One region of the Levilactobacillus suantsaii genome, then DNA from elsewhere that is predicted to be linked to it. Evidence: predicted binding sites of a transcription regulator. Region 1 holds the regulator's gene; each other region holds the start of a gene.
The links. The regulator LexA, encoded in region 1, represses DNA repair genes until DNA is damaged. The targets are predictions, from matches to a motif close to CNAACANNTGTTNG.

Region 1 (7,956 bases):
GGCCTGTTCCACCTGGCTATCCGTAATCTGCGGGTTAAACATCCGGATATTACTCTGGATATCCCCGTAAAATAGTTGTGGCTCCTGCAACACTAAGCCCATCTTGGCCCGCAATTCAGCCGCTGGGTAATCCCGGATGTCCCGGTCATCAATGAGTACTTGCCCGCCTTGAAACTCGTAGAAGCGCATCAGTACGTTAATGGTCGAGGTCTTTCCCGACCCAGTTTCACCCACGAGGGCCACTGTCTGGCCGGGTTCCACCACGAACGACACGTCTTTTAACACCGGATGGTCCTGGTCGTAAGCGAAGGTCACGTGCCGAAATTCAACTTTACCGCGCGTAATCTTCGCGTTGGTGTCCGCGTTGGGATTTTGTGCTGGTGCCAGGGTCCGGTCATCGAGGATCCGCATGACCCGGGAACCAGCGACCATCCCGTTTTGAAAATCACTCAAACTATCCATCATTTGACTCATCGGACTATAAAAGTTGTTCAGGTAAGTGATGAACGCGTAGACGACCCCGGCAGCTACAATTTGGTGCATCCCGCGGAGGCCAAAGAGGCCCAAAACGACGACCGTACCTAACGCGTAAAACAGATTAATCATGGGGCTCAAGAGGAGCGAATTGGTCCGAATCATGGCCCGTCGCGTCCCGTAGTAGGCGCGATTGGTCTTTTCAAAGCCCTTCGACATCCGGTGTTCCTGGCGAAATTCTTGAATCACGGTAATCCCGGTAATGGCTTCACTGAGCTTCGTATTCAGCTCACTCAAGCGTTCCCGCATGCGGCGGTAGACTCGAGAACTGAAGCGTTGATAGTACCAAATCACCCAAAATAGAAACGGGATTAAGATTAACGTCGCCAAGGCCACGGTCCAATCGGTCGCCGCCATCGCGGCAAACGATGAAATCACGGCAAAAATCGCTAAAATCAACGTGTTCAGTAACGCCCAGAAATTGGAAAAGGTCATGGTATCGTTCATTAACCGCGATAGAATGGAGCCCCCTGGAGTTTGGTCAAAGTAGCGCATCCCCTTGCCGTGCAAATCGGCAAACATCTTGCGCCGGACACTTTCAAGCATGTACTCGGCACCCATGGTACTCGTGTAATTTTGCCAAAACTGGGTCACGGCTCGCATCACCATCCCCAAGAAATAGAGTCCGGCAAACAGCCACATAATGGCTAGCGTTGCGGAGCCGTTACGCAAATAACGGTCCATGTAGGTTTGCAGTAACCAGGGTAAGAGGACGTTGATACCACTGATAATGGCCGATAAAATCACCGACCCGATAAAGAACCACTTATACGGGGCGGCAAATTTCAGCAAGCGACCGATCACGGTCAGTTGCTCCTTGGTGGTCATACTGTGAGCCCACGCAGATTCATGCGCTTTAACGGCCATTGGACGTTCCTCCTTTCACCCGTGTTTCTAGTTGTTGTTCCGTAAACATCTCGGCGTACCAGCCCTGAGCCGCCATCAAGTCATCGTGGGTCCCCCGTTCAACAATGTGACCGTGGTCTAACACGATGATTTCATCAGCGTTCATCACTGAACTCAACCGGTGCGCCGAAATGATCGTGGTTTTATCGGCTCGTTCGGCGCGTAAGTTGGCCAAGATTTTGGTCTCGGTCTCCGCATCGACGGCGGATAAGGCATCGTCTAAAATCAGAAGTTCCGGATTGATCAATAAGGCCCGGGCAATCGCCAACCGCTGTCGTTGCCCTCCAGACAGAGAGATACCCTCTTCACCGACCTGGGTATCATACCCCTCCGGTAATTGGTCGATTTGATGGGCCAAATCACTCTTTTGAGCCGCCGCCACGACTTCGGCTTGAGTGGCGTTAGCCTTGGCGAAGCGAATATTTTCAAAGACCGTATCGGAAAATAAAAAACTTTCCTGCGGCACGTACCCGATAGCCGGTAGGTAGCTGTCGAGTGCGTAATCTTTGATTGGATGGCCACCGAATTTAATTTCACCGGTGTACTGGTCAAATTCCCGTAAAATCAGCTTCATAATGGTTGATTTTCCGGAACCGACCCGCCCAACGAGACCCAATGTGTGCCCCGCCGCCAGGTCAAAATCGATCTGATGCAAACTGGTCTGCGTGTCGTTGGGGTAATTAAAGGTCGCCACGTGATAATTCAGTGCCCCCCGTGGTCGGGTGGCAATCCCGTCCGTCCGGTCGATAATCTGACTCTTTTGGTCCAGAAGTTCCATGACCCGATCATAACTGGCATTGCCCCGTTCCATAGTATTGAAGAGCATCCCAACCGCAAACATTGGCCACACCATCATCGCCAGGTAGCTAATGAAAGAAACCAAATTTCCAATCGTAATGGTGCCGTGCAGCACAAAGAGGCCCCCTAAGACGATGGTCGCCACGTAAGAAATGGAAATAATCAGCGTGATGGCCGGGTCGAACAACGAATCGAGTCGGTTCACGTGCCGGTTGATGTCGATGGTCCGAGCGATCTGTTGATTATAGTCATCGACATCGGCCTGGTCCTGGCCCAAAGCCTTAATGCCCTTGATACCACTGATACTTTCCTGTGCCTTATTATTCAAGCGCGAAAAAGCCGCCTGGGATTGGCCAAACGCCCGGTGAATCTTTTGCCCCAAAATCCAGGAGACAATCGCCAGGAACGGGAATGGTACCACGGCCAATAACGTCAAACGCCAATTGATCAAGGCCATCATAGCGATCAACTTGGTGCCACCGGTAATGATGGCATCAGCAAACTGCAAGATCCCCCCACCGGCGACCCGTTGGACGGCTTCCAAGTCGTTAGTGGCGTGAGCCATCAAATCTCCGGTGCGGTAACGTTGATAAAAGGTCCGGTCCATGCGCATAAAGTGCTGAAAGAGCCGGTCCCGTAAAAGTTGTTCCAACCGAGCCGCCCCGCCCCAGATGGCCGTTCGCCACATGTACCGACTGCCATACTGGGCTAACGCTGCCCCTGCAACTAGGAGTAAGTCTACGGCCAGCAACGACCCCGTCATGGTACGGCCGTGAATACTATCGACCATGTTCCCGATGATGCGGGGAGGAATGATGGCAATAATGGCTGTTAAGAGCAGGCCGAGGACTCCAATCGTATAGCGCCGCCATTCTAGCCGAAAATACCACATTAGTTTTTTAAAGATTGTCAAGCGGCATCCCTCCTAAGATTAGAATTCAATTAAAATTATATGATGATGGCTCTCATAAGTCTAGCCAACACCCGTAAAAAGGCCATTAAAAAACTCATCGCCCAAAAGTGCTGGCGACGAGTCGGAAGTTGACCGCTTACTTCTTCTTATTGCTGTTACGAGCTTGCTGTTGCATGGCGGTCATCATCTGATGAAGTTTCCGTTGCGACGGCTTCTGTCCCATCTGTAACATCATGACCCGTAATTGGTCTTCGTTAATAGGCGGATTGTCTCTTAAATATTTTTCCATGTATTTGCGCGCCCCGTAGAAACCTGCTAAAGCACCGGCAAGCCCGACGACGATCACAATCAGAATCCAAATTCCAGTTGACAAGACATTTCCCTCCCTTATAAAAGCATTCACTATGTAATTCTACACAACCTGCGAACAAAATAAAAGAGTGAATCTCCAAAAAGACCCACTCTCGTTAGTTAATCGTCCCGTAAGCCCTTATCACGTTGAATGCGGCGAACTTTTTCGGGAGTAACTTCCTTCCCGTTCTTGTCGTAGACCTGCATCATTTCAACCTGACTCCGGAAGCTTTGGCGAAAGAGCTTCAAGTATTGTTGCCGTAAATCGGCACGCTCGGATTTCTCCGCTGCGGTCAGTCCCGTGGACTTGGCTTTGTGGGCCAATTCATTGATGCGCGCCAGCAACGGCGTCATCGCGTCTTCTGCCATGAAACACCCACGCTCCTTTCGTTTAAAGTACGTTATTTGAGTTAAGGTTTCAAAACATCCCTTATCATATCAGGGTTATTTTCAGAATTCAACTGATTTAGCCGAACATCTGTTTGAAAATGACCGCTAGCTATGCTAGAATTGGGGTAAATTCAACTATGACTGACGAACGAGGTGGTACACAATGACTAAAGCTTCTGAAAGTAAACAAATCGCCGTCTTACGGTTTATCTGGGAACGCGTTAACGAGAAGGGTTACCCACCGACCGTTCGTGAAATCGGCGAGGCCGTGGCGCTGTCGTCAACGTCCACGGTCCATGGCCACATCGCCCGCCTAGAAAAAAAGGGCTTCTTGATTAAAGACCCCACGAAACCCCGGGCCCTCGAAGTGACCCCCGCGGGCCTCGAGGAATTAGGCGTGCACGAACAACAAACGCAAATTCCTGTTTTGGGTACCGTCACTGCTGGGACCCCCATTCTAGCGGTCCAGGAAGCCACGGACTATTTCCCGGTTCCCCCAGAATTTGAAAACAGCGAAGATCAGCTCTTCATGCTGACTATCCGGGGCGAGAGTATGATCAACATCGGCATTTTGAATGGTGACCAAGTCATCGTTCGTCGCCAGCAAACCGCAGACAACGGCGATATTGTCATTGCCATGACCGAAGAAAATGAAGCCACGTGCAAGCGTTTCTTTAAGGAAGCTGACCACTACCGGCTCCAACCGGAAAACGACACTATGGCGCCCATCATCTTGAACCAGGTTACCGTCCTGGGTAAAGTCGTTGGCCTGTTCCGCGACGACGTTCACTAACTATCGTTCAACCAAAAGAGTCTGAGAAAATTTTCTCAGACTCTTTTTACGCTCTGTTTTTAATTAACACCTTAAATAACTTCACCTTCATACCGACTGACCGGTAACGTTTCAAAGTCATAAGTTGCCAGGTCTTCGGCTTGTGTCAGGTAAGACTGAGCCCCCTGGGCCAGCATCAAGTTAACGTTATTGTCCTTTTCGTGAAGCAAGACAATTGGTGTTTGGCTGTGGAAAGCGTACCCGATTTCAAAGGCCGTTCCAGAATCTACCTGGTCATCGACAAAATCTGCCAAGGCCACCACAACATCGGCCTGGTCGATCTGATCGATATCCATCTTAAAGGTCCGGTCGCACCATTCAGGCGTCCCCATGGTTACGTCCCGTAATTCGTTCAACCGAGGACTGAAGACCCGGCCCACCTTCGGGTTAGCAGCCAAAGCCTTTTCGGCGCGGCCAATGCGTTCGAGTTGCTCGTCATCAAAAAATGGTCCTGCTAAATAAATGTTGGTCACAATTAATCTCCTCGTTTTCTCTTAAGTGCTTTTTATTATAGCGAAAAAATTAACTTTTAGCGACTATTTTTTCTGAAATGTCCGTTATTTCTTATTAAATTCGTTATGCGGTTCGTCAGTGAGTTCGGCCCCACTAAGCTTCCATTCGGTGCCGATATTGACGCTGTTGATGTTGTCGTCCTGCCAAATAATACGGAGCCGAGTCAGCGCCCACCGCCAATTGGACGTCCTGGCCATTGTTCGGTAACTGTTGTTGGAACAGTTCCTCATATTCGGCCACACTCACCGCACGCCGGTCAGCCAATAACGTCGTCAGCGCGGCATCATCGAAGCCCCGTTGGTAGTCAGGCTGAAGAACGCCACTATAAAATTCACCTTCGGCACCGGAGCCGTAACTGAAACAGCCGATGCGATCACCAGCACGTAAATCCCCATGGCGCCACAACGATAAGAGACTTAGATATAACGACCCGGTATAGAGGTTACCGACATTGCGATTATCCAGTTGACTGGCCTCAAAGGCCGCCGTCAACTCTTGCTGGTGCGCCGCACTGGCTTCGGGGAGGACTTGGCGTAAGCCTTTCCGTCCCATTTTAGTAAAGGGTAAATGAAACGCCAGGGCCGCAAAATCCGCAATCGTTCGCCCCGTCTGCTGCTGATACGCCGTCCAGGTCTGCTTAAAGAAGTCTAAGTACACGTTAGTGGAGTACCGGCCGTCGACCAGGGCTTCGGTCCGATCCAACGGCCGCCAAAAGTCCATTACGTCGGCCGTATGGTAAGCACTCTGCGCATCTAACGCCATGATCTGCGGATCTGCGCTAACCAACATAGCCACGGCACCGCCACCCTGAGTCACTTCACCGGGCGTCCGCAAACCATAACGGGCGATGTCGGCCCCAATTACAAGCACTAAGGCGTCCGGGTGAGCCCGGACGTAATCGGCCGCTAGCTGTAAACCAGCGGTGGCCCCATAGCAGGCCTGTTTCAGTTCAATGGCCCGCGTATCCGCAGCTAGGTTTAATAGGTGCGCCAAATAGACCGCCGTGGCCTTCGAATTATCCACGCCAGATTCTGTCCCGAACAGTACCATTTTAATCCGGGAACGGTCTTCTGGCCGTAAAATCTGGGTTGCCGCGTTGGCTGCCATGGTCACGACATCTTGGGTCGGTGGAATCACCGCTTGTTTATCTTGGCCGATACCCACGTGATACTTCGCCGGATCTTCTCCCCGTGCAAGGGCTAAGTCCGTCATCTCTAAATACAACCGCGGGGTGTAAAACCCTACCCGATCAATTCCCACTTTTAGTTCGGACATCTCGTTCATTTCCTCCTTGCGTACGCAATCATTGAGAACAACTTTACCATTTTCAATGCTGTTTCGGCAAGGTACGAAAATTGTAGGTTACAACTAATAAGTTATTTAATGCTGTTAGACCGCTTTTTGCTAATTACAACCGTATTAGACTTTACCCTTTTCTAACTTTTTTAGTACGTCCAACAACGCTTGGTGTTGAGCCGACGTCACCTGCGGATATTGGGGATTCAATTCTGCTAAATTGTCAGCCAAAATCGTCGCGACTAATAACCGGGCCGTGGGCTTATCGTCGGCCGGAATGATGTACCAGGGCTGCTTCTCCGTGGCTGTATGGGCCAACATCTGGGTATAAGCCGTCTGGTAATCATCCCAGTAACGCCGTTCCTTCAGGTCGGCCGGATCGAACTTCCAGTTTTTTTCCGGTAAGGCCAACCGTTTGGCCAATCGGCTCGTTTGCTCGTTTTTCGACAAGTGTAAAAAGAACTTGTAGGTGACAATTCCTTGATGGCGCAGGTATTGTTCATAATGGCGTAGATCCTTGTAACGCCGCTTAAAGAACTTAGCCGTCACGTCTTCTGCTTGGGTAATCCCTGGTAAATGTTGGCCGACCAAAATTTCCGGGTGCACCCGACTGATCAAGACGTCTTCGTACTGGGAACGATTGAAGATGGCAATTTTTCCTCGTTCGGGTAACGCTTGGTTCACCCGCCATAAAAAGTCGTGTTGCAAGTCGACCGAGGTCGGTTGCTTGAAACTTTCGACCTGCGTCCCCGACGGATTCAAACCACTAAAAACGTGGCGGATCAAACCATCCTTGCCGGCCGTATCCATTCCCTGTAGAATCACGACGACCCCGGTCTGCTTTTGGGCAAACAGCCGTCGTTGCAAATTCTGCAAGTCCGGTAGCGCCCCTTCCCGTTGCTCATCCGCTTTAGCGGCCACCTCATGTGTCGACCACTGTGCCAAATCTAACCCTGGTTGGCCAGTATACCGATACGCTGTTAAATCCATACCACCCATCTCCTTTGCTTCACCATACCATGTTTCGGCCGTCCATTAATCGCATTTCCTTTAGTAAAACGTCTTACGTCCGCACAATGCCAGCAAAACCTTAGCGTTCCAGTAACTGAGTTGCTATACTGAATGTGTACCCTAATGTCGATAAAGAGGAGTCTCAACTATGAAAAAAATTACCGCTTATTTTGTCCGTCACGGCCAAACCATGTTGAACCACTACAATAAGGTTCAGGGGTGGATCGATTCCCCTCTCACCGCTAAGGGACGGGCTGATGCTAAGCGCGCCGGGGAACAACTCAAAAATATCCCTTTTACCGCTGCTTACAGCAGTGACTCTGGCCGCGCCATTGAAACGGCCCATATCGCTCTCCGACAAAATCCTGCTAATATGAACATCGTCCAGTACCAGTACCCCGAATTCCGCGAA
Region 2 (7,956 bases), 130 kb from region 1:
TAAAACACCAAAAGAAATCGTCGGTCTGCTCGACCAATACGTGATCGGGCAAGACGAGGCGAAAAAGGCCATCGCCATCGCGTTGCGTAACCGTTACCGGCGGATGCAACTCGATCCAGCGATGCAAGAAGAAATTTCACCGAAAAACATGCTGATGATTGGACCGACCGGGGTCGGGAAGACTGAAATCGCCCGCCGATTGGCTAAGATCGTGCACGCGCCGTTTACCAAGGTCGAAGCCAGCAAGTTCACCGAGGTCGGCTACGTCGGCCGGGACGTGGAATCCATGGTCCGGGACTTGGTCGAAGTGGCGGTCACCATGGAAAAAAAGGACCAGTTCAAAAACGTCCGGGCCGATGCCGTGCAGGCGGCCAACAAGCGGTTAGTTAAGCTGCTAGCCCCGGCTAAGAAAAAGGAGAACAAAAACAATAACAACGAGTTCGCCAACATGATGAACATGTTCTCCCAGATGCAGAACGGTCAAACGCCGACGATGCCCAACCAAAACGATGAGGAAGTCACGGACGACATCCGTAACGAACGCTTATCCTTAGCGGACCAACTTAACAAGGGCTTGCTGGAAAACCACCAGGTCGAAATCGAAATGGATGACCCCCAACAGGCCAACGCGACCGATAACAATATGTTGGGCCAAATGGGCGTCGATTTGAGCGATACCTTAGGCGCTATCATGCCGAAGAAGCGCATCAAGCGGACGGTCTCGGTTGCCGAAGCGCGGGAAATCTTGGTCGCTGAAGAATCCGAAAAATTAGTCAACGATGCGGATATCAATCACGCGGCCATCCAACGTGCAGAAAACACCGGGATCATCTTCTTGGACGAAATCGACAAGGTCACTAAGGGCAACAGCCAAAACAGTGGCGACGTTTCCCGTGAAGGGGTCCAACGGGACATCTTACCAATCGTTGAAGGCACGCAGGTCAAGACCAAGTACGGGGCCATCAACACAGACCACATCCTGTTCATCGCAGCGGGGGCCTTCGCCGAATCGAAACCGAGTGATTTGATTGCTGAACTGCAAGGCCGATTCCCGATTCGCGTGGAATTGAACGACCTGAGCAAGGAAGACTTCGTCAAGATTTTGACCGAACCTAACAACGCGCTGGTCAAGCAGTACATCGCGTTGATTGGCACAGACAACGTTAAGGTGACCTTCACCATGGAAGCCATTGAGCGCATCGCCGAACTGGCCTTTGAACTCAACCATGAGAACCAAAATATTGGGGCCCGGCGGTTACAGACGGTGCTGGAAAAACTCCTCGAAGACCTGCTCTACGAAGGCCCAGAGATGGGTACTGGTGACGTCACCATCACCGAAAACTACGTCAATGATAAGATCGGTGACATCGTTCAAAACAAGGACCTGTCCCGCTATATTCTGTAAGTTACAGCTAAAAATTTTGTTTTTTTACGCCCGGGCCATGGTGCCCGGGCGTCTACATATTTCGTCACAATAGTTGGAGGGACCTCAATGTTAACCATCAGCAATGAGTATTTAACGGTTTTAATCAATCCTTTGGGCGCCGAAGTCACCAGCGTCAAGGACAACGCCAGTCACTTGGAGTATATGTGGCAGGCGAACCCGGTCTACTGGCCACGCCATGCGCCTATCTTGTTTCCCATCGTGGGTCGGTTGCAGGATAATCAGTACCAAGTCAACGGCCAGACCTATCAGCTGACCCAGCACGGTTTTGCTCGGGATAATGAGTTTCGTCTCTGGTCACGGACACCCAGTTCGGTGACCTTACGTTACGCGAGTGATGACCAATCGAAGACCAAGTATCCGTTTGACTTCGCTTTGACCGTCAAGTACACGCTCACGGCCCATCAACTCAAAGTTGCCTTTACGGTGGACAACCCCAGTGACCAGACGTTGCCGTTCTCGTTAGGGGCCCACCCTGGCTTTAACGTGCCATTCGGGGATGTCTTCAACAAGTTCGAGGATTACCAGGTCACGGTGGCGCCCAAGCGGGTCTACCAACGGGTCCCGTTAGTCGGGCCATACAGTGATTCGACCCATTCAGTCCCGTTAGACCTCACGCACCCCTTACGCTTGAGTCACGACTTATTTGACCACGATGCCCAAGTGCTCACGTTGAACGACCAGGAGACCACGGTCATGTTGGGCACGCCCCGAGATGACCACGGTGTGGCATTGACCACTACGGCCCCGTATCTAGGCATCTGGTCGCCGTACCCGAAACAAGCGCCGTTCGTTTGTTTGGAACCTTGGTGGGGCTTAGCTGACGACGTGCACGCGACCGGTGAGTTGACCAGTAAGGTGGCCATTCAAAAGCTGGCTGCCCACGCACAGTTCAACGCGGGCTACCAGGTCACCTATTTCTAAGGTCACCTATTTCTAAAATCGACGTGAAAAAGGACCCAGAAAAATTTTCTGAGTCCTTTTTGACCGCCTAAAAAAGCGGTCCAGCCATCCCAGAAAGGATACTGAACCGCTGGTTAGTCACATTGACGATGTCTAGCCTTTCGAAGACCGGCGCCGAAACCCCCGGCCGAAGGGGACCATCGACTCGGTCCCTTGTCGGATCCGCCGAATGTTACTGCGATGCCGGTAAAAAATGAAGAGGGTAAGGATCAGCGCGATGCCCGTTAAATAAATATCGTGGAAAAATAGCGAAATCAAAGTAATCAACGTAAAGGCAATCATGCTGGCCAGACTCACCATGCTGGTCCAATAGATCAAGCAGACCCACAAGCCTGCAGCGATACCGAACATCAACGGGTTATAAGCGAGGAGCATCCCCGCAGACGTGGCGACAGCCTTGCCACCTTTAAAGTGGTCGAAGACCGAGACGGTATGGCCCAGGACCGCGAACAACCCGAACAGTAACGGGGTCGCGTGGCCTAAACCGGTCGTGACGTGGCCCCAAATCGGCAGTAAGGTCGCCACCGTGCCCTTGGCAATGTCCAAGACCATGACGACCGTCCCCGCATAGGGACCTAAGACCCGATACGTGTTGGTGGTCCCAATGTTACCGGAACCAGCCTGACGAATATCGGTTTTAAAGAAAGCTTTACCAATCCAGACCCCGTTGGGAATTGCCCCCAACAGATAGGCCACTATAAGTAAGCTAACGAGTTTCACAACACATTCCTCCGCTCTTGAGTACCGTGATGGGGTAAACCCACCACCAATTAAAGCTGTTTTATATTTTAGCATGTTTTTCCCAGAACGCCAATTATCCTTAGAGAACCTAGTTTTTTATCGGGTCGCTGTGGTATGATAATGTGGTTATGGCTACTCGTAGCGGTCTTTGACCACCTTTATTGAACATATGTTCGGGATGGGGTACACTAAGAGTATGCGCAAAAAAGAGTTTGGAAACGAAAGGGAGATTTACGTATGGCGAAAGCAAAACCAACTTACGACGATTCCTCCATTCAAGTTTTGGAGGGATTGGAAGCTGTTCGTAAACGTCCGGGTATGTACATCGGGTCGACCGACAGTCGGGGCCTGCACCATTTGGTCTATGAAATTGTCGACAACGCCGTGGATGAAGCCTTGGCCGGTTACGGGAAGGAAATCAACGTGACTATCCACGCCGACAACAGTATCACCGTGGTGGACCACGGGCGCGGGATGCCGGTGGGGATGCATGCCTCCGGGATTCCCACCCCAGAAGTCATATTAACGGTCTTACATGCCGGGGGTAAATTTGGCCAAGGGGGCTACAAGACCTCTGGTGGCCTGCACGGGGTCGGGGCTTCCGTGGTCAACGCCTTATCGAGTACGTTGACCGTCACCATCGTGCGCGATGGTGTCCGGTACCAGGAAAAGTTCGCCCAGGGCGGCCATCCCCAAGGGACGCTCACCAAATTAGGCAAGACGCGGGCGCACAACGGGACGACATTAACGTTCAAACCGGACCGAGAAATCTTCACCACCACGGTCTATAACTTCAATACCTTAGCAGAACGTCTGCGTGAATCGGCCTTCCTGTTGAAGGGCGTGAAGATCACCCTGACCGATGAACGCGCCGGACAAGAACGCGAAGAAGAGTACCACTACGAAGACGGCATCAAGGAATTTGTCAGTTACCTCAACGAAGACAAGGATACCTTAGGCGATATCCTGTACTTCGACGGGAAGAAAGATGGCATCGAAGTCGAGGTGGCCGCTCAATACAACGACGGCTACACCGAAAACCTACTGTCGTTCGTCAACAACGTCCGGACCAAGGATGGTGGGACCCACGAAGCGGGGATGCGTAGTGGCTGGACCAAGGCCTTCAACGAGTATGGGCGCAAGGTTGGCCTGCTCAAGGACCGGGACAAGAACTTAGAAGGCTCCGACATCCGTGAAGGATTATCCGCCGTGATTTCACTGCGGGTCCCAGAAAACCTCTTGGAATTCGAAGGGCAGACTAAGGAAAAACTGGGGACCCCCGAAGCCCGCACCATCGTGGATAGCATCGTGGCCGAACAACTGACCTACTTCCTGATGGAAAACGGCGACTTTGGTAAAATGTTGATTCGCAAGGCCACCCAGGCCCGCCAAGCCCGCCAGGCCGCCCGTAAGGCTCGAGACGAAAGCCGCAATGGGAAAAAACACAAGCGCCATGAGCGCCTGCTGTCCGGGAAATTAACGCCGGCCCAGTCGAAGAATTCGGCGAAGAACGAACTCTTCTTGGTCGAAGGGGATTCTGCCGGCGGCTCGGCAAAGCAGGGCCGAAACCGGAAGTTCCAAGCGATTCTCCCGTTACGGGGAAAGGTCTTGAACACCGAAAAGGCCAAATTGCCGGATATCATGAAAAACAAGGAAATCAGTACCATGATCTACACCATTGGGGCGGGCGTAGGAGCCGATTTCGACATCGACGCCGCTAACTACAATAAAATTATTATCATGACCGATGCCGATGATGATGGGGCTCACATCCAAATTTTGCTGTTGACCTTCTTTTACAAGTACATGCGGCCGATGATTGACGCCGGTCGGGTCTACATTGCTTTGCCACCGTTGTATCGGATTCAACGGACCGGCAAGAAGGCCAGCATCGAGTATGCTTGGACCAACGACGAACTCTTAGAAAAGACCAAGCATATCCCGACCCACGGTTACCACCTCCAACGGTTCAAGGGGCTGGGGGAAATGGATGCCAGTCAGTTATGGGAAACCACGATGGACCCCGATAACCGAACCCTGATTCGGGTGAAGATCGATGACGCGGCCTTAGCCGAACGGCGAGTCACCACGTTGATGGGGGACAAAGTTGAACCCCGGCGGAAATGGATCGAAAACAACGTTCAATTTACCCTCGAAGACGATGACCAGGACCTCATCACGGGGACCGAGTCTAAGGGCCAAGCCTAATTGCGCGGTGAAAGGAGTTAACAAGTCTTGAGTGAAGGACAAAAAATACAAGAATTAACGTTGGAAGAGGTCATGGGTGACCGCTTCGGTCGCTACTCCAAATCCATCATTCAAGAACGGGCCTTACCGGACATTCGTGACGGCTTAAAGCCCGTTCAACGGCGAATCCTGTTCGCCATGAATAAGGACGGCAACACCTACGACAAGGGCTTCCGGAAGTCCGCCAAGTCAGTCGGTAACGTCATGGGGAACTTTCACCCCCACGGCGATAGCTCAATCTACGAAGCGTTGACCCGGATGAGTCAGGACTGGAAGGTCCGCGAACCCCTCGTCGAAATGCACGGGAACAACGGCTCGATGGACGGGGATCCGGCGGCTGCTATGCGGTACACCGAGGCCCGGTTGAGTAAACTTTCGGGGGAAATGCTCCGCGACATTGAGAAGAACACCGTCGACATGACGTTGAACTTTGACGACACCGAGTACGAACCGACTGTCTTACCAGCGCGGTTCCCCAACCTCTTGGTTAACGGGGCCACGGGGATTTCAGCGGGGTACGCCACGGAGATTCCACCGCATAATTTAGGTGAGACCATCGATGCGTGCGTGTACTTATTGAACCATCCCCAAGCCACCTTGGCCGATTTGATGCAGTTCGTGGCCGGACCCGATTTTCCTACGGGCGGCATCATCCAGGGGAAAGATGGGATTATCCAGGCCTACAAGACCGGCCGCGGCCGCATTGAAGTCCGCTCGAAGACCACCATCGAACCCTTACGGGGCAACAAGAGTCAAATCATCGTCACGGAGATTCCCTACGAAGTTAACAAGGCCCAACTGGTCAAGAAAATCGACGAGATTCGCTTGACTAAGAAGGTCGAGGGCTTGGCCGAAGTCCGCGACGAGACCGACCGGGACGGCTTACGCATCGCAATCGAATTGAAACGGGACGCCGATGCCCAAGGAATTTTGAACTACCTGTTCAAGAACACCGAGTTACAGGTCACCTACAACTTCAACATGGTGGCTATCAACCATCAACGGCCAGAGCACGTGGGGCTAGTCGCTATCTTAACGGCCTATCTGGAACACCAACGCGATGTGATTACGCGCCGGACCAAGTATGATCTACAAAAGGCACTTGACCGGCAACAAATCGTCGAGGGGCTAATCAAGGCCTTATCCATCTTGGACCAGGTCATTGCGACGATTCGGGCCTCGAAGAACCGGCGGGATGCCCGGGACAATCTGGTCAGCACTTACGACTTCACCGAGAAGCAGGCCGACGCTATCGTGGCCTTGCAGCTCTATCGGTTGACCAACACCGATGTGACCCAGTTGGAAGACGAGGCCGCTAAGCTGGCGGCCGCCATTGAGACCGACCGGCAGATTTTAGCGGAGCCCAAGAAGCTCAATGCGGTCCTGCGAAAAGAACTCAAGGCCATCGCCAAAGAATACCGTAATCCGCGCCGAACGGCCATTCAAGACCAAATCGAAACGTTGAAGATCAAGACGGAAGTCACGGTCGCCGACGAAGACGTGGTGGTCATGGTCAGTCACGATGGTTACTTGAAACGGTCCAGCTTACGGTCGTATGCGGCTTCGGACGCCGCCGAAAACGGTTTGAAGGATGCGGATTATCCCATCTTTATGGCCCAATTGAGCACGTTGAGTCACTTGATGATGTTTACCAACCGGGGAAACTTGATCTACCGGCCGGTGCATGAAATCGCGGACGTCAAGTGGAAAGAGACTGGCGAACATCTCTCGCAGACCATTGGGTTGGAAAGCGATGAAGAAATCGTGGCGACCTACGCCTTTAGTTCCCTGGCCGAAACCGGACGCTTCTTGATTGCGACTAGCGATGGCTATATCAAGCAGACTGAATTTGCGACCTTGAAACCGGGCCGGACTTACAAGAAACGGGCAGCGGTCTACGAGAAGCTAAAGCATCCCGAAGCCCGCGTCGTGGCGGTGAAATATCTGGCTGAACCGACCGATGACCGGGGCGTCTTATTGGTTTCGCAAAACGGGTACGCGTTACGCTATTCGATTGATGAAGTCTCCGTCAACGGGGCCCGGACCACGGGGGTTCGCGCCATGGACCTGCGCGACGATGATCAGGTCGTTAATTTGGCGTTGGTCACTGACACTGACACTATCGCCTTAATCACGCAACGCGGTGGGTTTAAACGGCTAGCCATGACAGAACTGACGGTCACCAGTCGGGCTCGGCGTGGGGTCTTGATTCTCCACGAACTCAAGCGTAATCCACACCGAGTCGTCGACTTCTTGCGGGTCCCAAGTGAGAACCCAGCGCTAGAGATCATCACGGACCGGGAACGGACCCACGATGTCTTGCCGACGGACCACCCATTGAGCGGTCGGTATTCCAACGGCTCATTCGTGGTCGACACGGACGTCGAGGGAACGCCAATTCAGTTACGTCTGAAGCCCATCGAACTAGTTGTCAGTTAAGCCAGTATAAATGCTTTTATAAGCAGAATTAGTTGCGCTTTCAGTCCCCGCAGGCTATCATTGTGAGTAATGGTAACCATTAGGCTAACGAGTGCTCCGAGATTGCTCGGCACTCCGGTCAT
Region 3 (7,956 bases), 450 kb from region 1:
AGCGAGGCGCTGGGTTCAATGGTGTGTCCCTTGGACTTGAAGAAGTCGAGATACATCTGCCGAATCTGACTACTGCTTAGCTCTTTCATCTCTTAAATACCTCCAAAAAAAGATAAAAACACCGTTGCCCGTAAAGACGCCGAAGCGCGGTACCACTTTACTTGCAACGATGTTTAGTCGTTAACCTCTTAAACTCATAACGCCGAGTCGCGATGTTGCCTGCGAGGGAGCACCAATTGGGGTCGAGTCGTTTTTCACAGCACCCAAAACGTTTCTGAAAGTCGGGCCCCACCGGTATATCCTCTATGCTTATTTAATTGTCCACTTGAAATTATAGGTGGCCGGTTGGCACTTGTCAATCGCAAGTCTATTGGTAACGATTGGACTCGCGTTTGCGCCGTTTTCGTTCGGCCCGGGCCGCAGCCCGTTGTTCGATCCGGCGTTCCTGGTCCTTCTTGTGGTGAATGGCTTGCTTGATCTGGTGCTTGTAGCCGGGTTTAATCTTCTTTTTCTTCTTCTTGACCAGGCCAATCAGCGTTGGGTCCAGCTTTTGGGTGGACTTATTGCGCTTCTTTCGCCGGTTCCGGTCGTAAGAGTCGACGACTTCACCGTTGCTGATGCGCTTAGGTTTGAAGTGCACGCCGAGTTCTTCGATGGCCGCAACCTGGGCCTCTTCCCCTGGGGAGTACAGGGTGATGGCCGTTCCTGGCATCCCCTGACGACCCGTCCGGCCGACCCGGTGAATGAAGAAGTCGAGATCTTCCGGAATATCATCGTTGATGACGTGCGAGACCCCTTCAATGTCAATTCCTCGAGCCGCCAAATCGGTCGCCACGACGTATTGGAATTGCAGGTTCTTGACTTCGCGCATCACCCGTTTACGTTCCCGCGGCTTGATGTCGCCGTGAATCATGGCGACTTTCAGTCCCTGGTTCTTCAGGTAATCGTGGAGTTCTTCCACCCGCTTCTTGGTGTTGGCAAAAATCAGCACCAGGTAGGGTTCTCCCATCGTAATTAGTTGGTAAATCAACTGGTTACGGTTCTTCCCCTTAGTCGAAATCAACCAGTTATCGATAGTATCACTGATAATCGAGGTCACTGGGATCTCTTCGATGACCGGTTGGTTCATGTACTTGCGTAAGAACGGGTTCAACCGTTGCGGGATGGTCGCGGAAAAGACCATCATCTGCAGGTCGTGCGGCATCCGGGCCGCAATCTTATCGACCTGATCCAAGAACCCGAGGTCCAAGGTCATGTCGGCTTCGTCCACCACGAATTGGTGCGCCGTATGCACGTCTAGGGCTTGTGATTGAATCAGATCCAAGACCCGGCCGGGGGTCCCGATGACCAATTGTGGTTGGAAATGGTGCAATTTATTGACCTGACGCTGCTTGTCAGTCCCCCCGACGTAGTTGCCAATCCGAATCTCAAAGGGGGCTTCGGCGGCTAACTGTTCAGCCGCCGTGTGGATCTGGTAGGCCAACTCCCGACTGGGGGTCGTGATAACGGCCTGGACCTGGTTCTCACTGGTCAGCTGGTTAAAAATGGGCAGTAAGAACGTGTGGGTTTTCCCGCTCCCGGTCTGGGATTGGCCGACGACGTCCTTGCCCGCAGCAATGATGGGAATCAATTTTTCCTGCACGGCGGTCGGCTGTTTGAAGCCAATCTTTTTTAAGGCCGTCATCAAATATGGCTGCAAGTGAAACTCGCTAAAATTTGCGGTCATGTTACTCTCCTTTATCTTGTGCGACCAAGGTATCCAATTCCTGGATGACCTGGTCAATTTCAGCTTGGTCATGGGCCGTTGCGCCACTGGCCAAGGCGTGGCCCCCGCCACCGTGTTGCTTGGCTAAGCCGTTGATCGAAGGACCCTTCGACCGCAACCGAATGCGGTAAGTGTGGTCCTTAGCTTCGACGAAGAACGCCCAGGCCTTGACCGTGGTGATCTTGCCAGGCAACGGGACCACGGCTGACGTTGAATCGGTCTCCGCTAACTCGAAGGGTTCTAAGTCCGCATCGCTTAACTTCAAATAAGCCGCCCCACTTGGCAGGATGGTCAAATTCTGATAAACGTACGCCGATAAGCGCGCCATAGCTGGCGAAATTTCGTCTTCGGCCTGGTTGACGTCGTTGGCGGAAAAGCCCGTGGTCATCAATTGCCCCGCCACAGCCATGGTATGCGCCGAGGTAGCCGGGTACATGAAGCGGCCCGTATCCCCGACGATGCCGGCGTAGAATAACCGCGCGGCCTCTTGGGGCAACGTCAATTCCGCTTCGTTGGCGGTGTAAAAGTCCGTTAGTAATTCCGAGGTACTCGACGCCTGATCGTCGACCCATTGGAGGTCACCAAAGGCGTCGTCGTTAGGGTGGTGGTCGATCTTAATCACGGCCTTACCCGTTTCCCAACGCGCATCGTCGACCCGCGGCTGATTGGCCGTGTCGACCACAATGACTAAAGCGTCTTTATATTGGTCGTCACTGACATTCTGGTCGGCTTGGCCTAACCAGTCAAAACCAGGATAGTGCTTACCTACCGCTAAGATGGTCTTAGCGGGAAAACTAGCCCGTAAAATGGTTCGTAAGCCTAGTTGGGCGCCCACACAATCCGGGTCTGGATGCTGGTGTCGGTGGATAATAATGGTCTGGTAACGTTTGATTTCTTCTAAAATGGCGGTTTGAATTGCCATGCTGTTCACCCGTTCTTTCCGATTGGCGGGTTGCTCCCGCCGCAATACTGCGTTTCAGTATACAAGTTTTAGGGGGTAATTTCAAAGAAAGTCTGCCTTAATCCCCCCATAAAGGCAGGCGGACGTTTTCAAAAGTCTGTGCAGCCAGACTGGTGATGGTGATGCCTAGCAAACGAATCTGTTCATCGGGCGTCGCCACCTCATGGTACAACTCCAGCGCTAACTCGTAGTAATTTTCTGCTTCGTTGGTCAAAAAATCTTCCTGAGTCACCCGCTTGGTCACCGTGGTAAAGTCGCTGGTCCGCAACTTCAAGACCAGCGTTTTACCGTGCCGCTGTTTACGGGCCACGGCCTGAGCCACCAGTTCGGCCAAGTGACGCAACTGGTTCTCCACCTCACCACTAGTAGTTAACGGCGGACCATACGTCCGTTCTTTACCGATGGACTTGCGTTCCCGTTGATAAGCCACTGGCCGCTCGTCGATGCCGCGGACCCGCTGATACAAGACGTAGCCGAACTTCCCAAAGTCGTGAATCAATTCCAGTTGCGAGCGCTGGTAGAGGTCAGCCCCGGTCTGGATGCCCAAATCGTGCATCTTGGGGACGGTCTTCTTACCCACGCCCCGGAAGCGCTCGATGGGCAGTGCCATCAAAAAATCATGGGCGTCTTCGGGTAAAATCACGCTGACACCGACCGGTTTGCGAAAATCCGAGGCTTCCTTGGCCAAAAATTTACTGTAAGAAATCCCCGTCGAGCAAGTCAAATGGGTCTGATCATAGATTTCAGCTTGGATTTCGTGGGCCACCTGCACGGCCGAATGCAGATGGTGCTTATTTTCAGTTACATCCAGATAGGCTTCGTCAAAGGCGACCGGTTCGATTTTATCTGTGTACTCGTGAAAAATGCGGTGAATCTGGTTAGAGATTTCCCGGTAGTGGGGAAAATTCGGTGTCTGAAAGATGGCTTGCGGGCAAAGTTTCAACGCTTCGTTGGCACTCATTGCCGAGTGAACACCATGCTTTCTGGCCCGATAATTGGCGGTGGTCACTACGCCACGCCCACCGGTCTTACGGGGATCCTTGGCGATGATCAACGGGTGGCGTTTGAATTCTGGGTGGTCCCGTTCCTCAATAGACGCGTAAAAGGCATCCATGTCGACATGAATGATTTTGCGTTGCGTAAATTTTGCGTCAATCATTGAACACACCACCCTTCCCCGTTGATTATTATTATACCAGAACGTTTGTTTGCTTGCACGCTTAGCGCTAAAAAAAAACGACCCCCAAAAGGAGTCGCCGGGTCATCAAGCTTACTTCTTGGCACTATCGTTGGCATCGTCGTCAGACTTCGGTGCATCGTCAGCTTGATCATCTGTTTTAGTTGCCGTTGGTTGTTGCGTGTCGGCTGGTTGGTCCGCCGGCTTTGCGGGTGCGGCCGCGGCTGGCTTAGCAGCCGGTGCAGTGACCGCTTGTGGGCCTTGGGACGTCACTTGCGCAATCGCCCGTAAGTCAAAGACCAAATAAATCCCGTCACAATCCAAGGTGACTGTTTTGTCGGTTTGGTTGATTTCATCGATGACCCCGTGTAACCGGCCAATCGTGATGACATGATCACCCTTCTTCAACTGGCTCATCATGTCCCGGTGCTTCTTTTGTTGCTTTTGTTGCGGCCGCAACATTAAGAAGTACATTAAGGCCAAGAAAACGACCAAAATAATTAACGTCGAGTACTGGCCGCCTGCGGCAACTACAAGATTACTTAACACATTGGTTCACTCCTTCGTATCCTATCTAATGAACAACTTTACCAGACTCCAAGGAATCCGTCCAATTATTTCTAAAAGTTCTTCGGATGTTCGGCATTATAGCCATACGTGTCGAAGACCTCCGCCCGCAAGTCCAACAAACTGTCATTTTGGATTGCCTGGCGCACCCGTTTCATCAGGTGGTGTAAGAAATACAAATTATGGTAACTGGCTAACCGGAGACCAAAATCCTCGTCCGCCTTGAACAAATGCCGCAAGTAGGCCCGACTATAATGCTGGCAAGTATAGCAATCGCAATCCGGGTCAATGGGCCGAAAATCCCGGGCATACTTGGCGTTTTTGACCACCAAACGACCGTGGGTGGTCATGCAAGTCCCTTTCCGGGCAATCCGAGTAGGTAAAACACAGTCGAACATGTCGACGCCACGAATCACCCCGTCAATCAGGGAATCAGCAGTCCCGACGCCCATCAGATAGCGGGGTTTGCTCGTTGGCAGGAGCGGGGTCGTCAAGGCTAAGATGCGGTTCATCTCGTCCTTGGATTCGCCCACGGAAAGCCCCCCAATCGAATAACCCGGAAAGTCCAAGCTGACCAAGTCCCGGGCGGATTCACGTCGCAAGTCTTCGTAACCGGCGCCCTGTACGATGCCAAACAACCCCTGGTAATCGGGGTGGGCGTGGGCTTTTAACCCCCGTTCTGCCCAGCGCGAGGTCCGCTCGACCGAGTGTTTGACATAATCGTAACTTTCAAAGAACGGCGGGCATTCATCCAAACTCATCATGATATCAGGCCCCAGTTGGTTTTGAATGTGAATCGCCTTTTCCGGCGACAAAAACAACCGGTCACCGTTGACCGCGTTACGGAAATGAACGCCTTCCTCGGTCAGTCGCCGGTTCTTCGCCAGCGAGAAGACCTGAAAGCCCCCTGAATCGGTCAAAATTCCTTTGGGCCAATTCATGAACCGGTGCAGGCCTCCCGCCTCGGCTATCAGGTCTGCCCCCGGTTGGAGCCACAGGTGATAAGTATTGGCCAAAATGACCTGTGAGCCCATCTCGTCCAGTTCCTCGGGACTGATGGCCCCCTTCATGGCCGCTTGAGTCCCGACCGGCATGAACATCGGGGTCGCAAAGGTCCCGTGGGGCGTCATGAGTTCACCCAACCGCGCTCCGGTGTGCTTTTCGGTCTTGATCAAACGATACTTAATCGCGGGTTCCATGCTGTCCCTCCAATTATTTGATAAACATTGCATCCCCAAAGCTAAAGAAACGGTAACGTTCAGCGATGGCGTGCTGATAAGCGGCCAGAATCTGCTCGCGCCCCGTAAAGGCGGCCACCAGCATAATCAAGGTCGACTTAGGCAAGTGAAAGTTAGTGATAAACGCGTCAACGACCTGCCAATGGTAACCCGGACGAATGAAGATGTCTGTCCAGCCGGAGTCGGCGCGTATCTCACCGTGAAACTTGGTGCCAATGGTCTCCAAGGTGCGAATCGACGTGGTCCCGGTGGCAATGATTCGCCCCCCGTTTTGCCGGACCTGATTCAAGGTCGCGGCGGACTTTTCGTCCAACCGATAAAATTCGCTGTGCATCTTGTGGTCGTCCACGTTTTCTTCTTCGACCGGCCGGAAGGTACCTAACCCGACGTGTAACGTCAGGTACACCAGCTTGGCCCCCTTAGCCACGGCCTGGTCCAGTAACGCCTGAGTCCAGTGTAACCCTGCCGTGGGGGCGGCCGCCGAGCCGTTTTCCTTGGCGTAAACCGTTTGGTAACGGTCGGCATCAGCCAACTTTTCTTTGATGTAAGGCGGCAACGGCGTTTCACCCAGTTGTTCCAGGATTTCCATAAAAATGCCCTGGTAGTGAAATTCGATCAGCCGAATCCCATCTTCACGTTCTTCAGTCACGGTCGCCGTTAACTGACCGGCCCCAAAGCTAACGGTGGTGCCAACTCGTAAACGTTTGGCCGGTTTCATCAAAGTCTCCCAGACATCACCAGCCACGTTATGCAACAGTAAGACTTCGACGTGACCACCGGTATCTTCTTTGACCCCATACAATCGGGCGGGCATCACCCGGGAATTGTTCATGACGATGGCGTCCCCCGGGTGAATCTCCGCCAAAATATCGTAAAAGTGCTTGTCGGTCAATTGGCCTGTGCGGTGGTCCAAGACCAATAACCGCGACGCATCCCGGTGCTCGATTGGCGTTTGCGCAATCAGCTCCGGTGGCAACTCGTAATCGTAATCCGCTAGTGTCGTCATCGTCAGCATCCCCCTTTAACCTTAGTCTTTGGGTTTAAACTGCCGGCCCAGGTGTTGGTAACCCGCTTCGGTCACCACGCGGCCCTTCGCCGTGCGCTTCAAAAACCCTCGTTGTAACAGGTACGGCTCATACATCGCCGCTACCGTCTCGGTCTCTTCACCAATGTTAGCGGCTAATGTGTTCAACCCGACCGGACCGCCATCGTAATAGTCGATCATGGTGGTCAGTAACTTGATATCTGTCGAGTCTAACCCGGCGGAATCGACCCGTAATAGCGTCAGCGCGTGGTCGACGATCTCCGGGTCAATGGTGTCGTGGTCCGGGGAGACTTCCGCAAAGTCGCGGACCCGCTTCAACAGCCGGTTAGCGATTCGCGGCGTCCCCCGCGACCGGAGCGCAATTGCGTGGGCCCCGGCCGTCGCAATCGGTGTCTGGAAAATGTCGGCCGACCGCAAGACGATTTCTTCGAGGTCCTGCGCGTTGTAATACGCCATGTGTTCCACGATGCCAAAGCGATCCCGTAATGGTGCCGACAATAATCCGGCTCGTGTCGTCGCCCCAATCAACGTGAACGGCGGTAACGGGAAGTGGACCGGGTGCGCAGTTGGGCCCTGCCCCACCACGATATCGATGTAAAAGTCTTCCATTGCCGAGTACAACATTTCTTCGACGATTTTCGGTAACCGGTGAATCTCATCGATAAACAGGATATCACCGGGCTGCAATTCATTGAGCAACGCGACCAAGTCCCCCGGTTTTTCGATAGCCGGGCCACTGGTCGTGCGAATCTGCACCCCCATTTCGTTGGCAATCACCCAAGCCAGCGTGGTTTTCCCGAGTCCCGGTGGCCCATACAACAGAACGTGGTCCAAGGACTCTTCGCGTTGCTTAGCGGCTTTGATATACACATTTAATTCGTGCTTGATGGGCGCCTGGCCGATGTACTGCCCCAATGTCTGGGGTCGTAAGGATTTTTCTACGGAGTCTTCCCGCGCATCTTCCGGTTCTGGTGACACAATGCGGTCGTCATCTGCCATACACGACCCCTCCTTTCTCATTTGCCATTACTTGGTCAAGAGCCGTAAGCCCTCACTCAAGTATTCGTTCGTGTCTTGACCCGCTAACTGCTTGAGTTGCGGGGTAATCTTTTTGACGGCGGCTTCCCGGTAGCCCAAAGCTTGCAACGCCGCCAACGCGTCGTCGAGCTGGGCGTTGGTCGTGCCCGTGGCAACGGCCTCCGG

Region 2: a site for LexA is predicted at 3,311-3,324, ahead of parE (DNA topoisomerase IV subunit B). Genes of this name have one in related genera too.
Region 3: a site for LexA is predicted at 3,924-3,937, ahead of dinB (DNA polymerase IV). Genes of this name have one in related genera too.

What each region holds. Positions count from the first base shown of each region.
Region 1 is NZ_CP059603.1:1,834,281-1,842,236, reverse strand. Features, by position in the region: gene H3M12_RS08540 (ABC transporter ATP-binding protein) at 1-1,401, opposite strand, end outside; gene H3M12_RS08535 (ABC transporter ATP-binding protein) at 1,391-3,151, opposite strand; gene H3M12_RS08530 (YneF family protein) at 3,288-3,524, opposite strand; gene H3M12_RS08525 (DUF896 domain-containing protein) at 3,623-3,871, opposite strand; gene lexA (transcriptional repressor LexA) at 4,056-4,685, shown strand; gene H3M12_RS08515 (nucleoside 2-deoxyribosyltransferase) at 4,757-5,197, opposite strand; gene H3M12_RS08510 (hydroxymethylglutaryl-CoA synthase) at 5,331-6,512, opposite strand; gene H3M12_RS08505 (PPK2 family polyphosphate kinase) at 6,657-7,523, opposite strand; gene H3M12_RS08500 (histidine phosphatase family protein) at 7,693-7,956, shown strand, end outside.
Region 2 is NZ_CP059603.1:1,964,380-1,972,335, forward strand. Features, by position in the region: gene hslU (ATP-dependent protease ATPase subunit HslU) at 1-1,405, shown strand, start outside; gene H3M12_RS09120 (aldose 1-epimerase family protein) at 1,493-2,368, shown strand; gene plsY (glycerol-3-phosphate 1-O-acyltransferase PlsY) at 2,501-3,127, opposite strand; gene parE (DNA topoisomerase IV subunit B) at 3,386-5,356, shown strand; gene parC (DNA topoisomerase IV subunit A) at 5,429-7,834, shown strand.
Region 3 is NZ_CP059603.1:2,282,572-2,290,527, forward strand. Features, by position in the region: gene alaS (alanine--tRNA ligase) at 1-89, opposite strand, end outside; gene H3M12_RS10720 (DEAD/DEAH box helicase) at 368-1,726, opposite strand; gene H3M12_RS10725 (DHH family phosphoesterase) at 1,728-2,687, opposite strand; gene dinB (DNA polymerase IV) at 2,785-3,885, opposite strand; gene yajC (preprotein translocase subunit YajC) at 3,997-4,452, opposite strand; gene tgt (tRNA guanosine(34) transglycosylase Tgt) at 4,524-5,669, opposite strand; gene queA (tRNA preQ1(34) S-adenosylmethionine ribosyltransferase-isomerase QueA) at 5,683-6,720, opposite strand; gene ruvB (Holliday junction branch migration DNA helicase RuvB) at 6,736-7,752, opposite strand; gene ruvA (Holliday junction branch migration protein RuvA) at 7,780-7,956, opposite strand, start outside.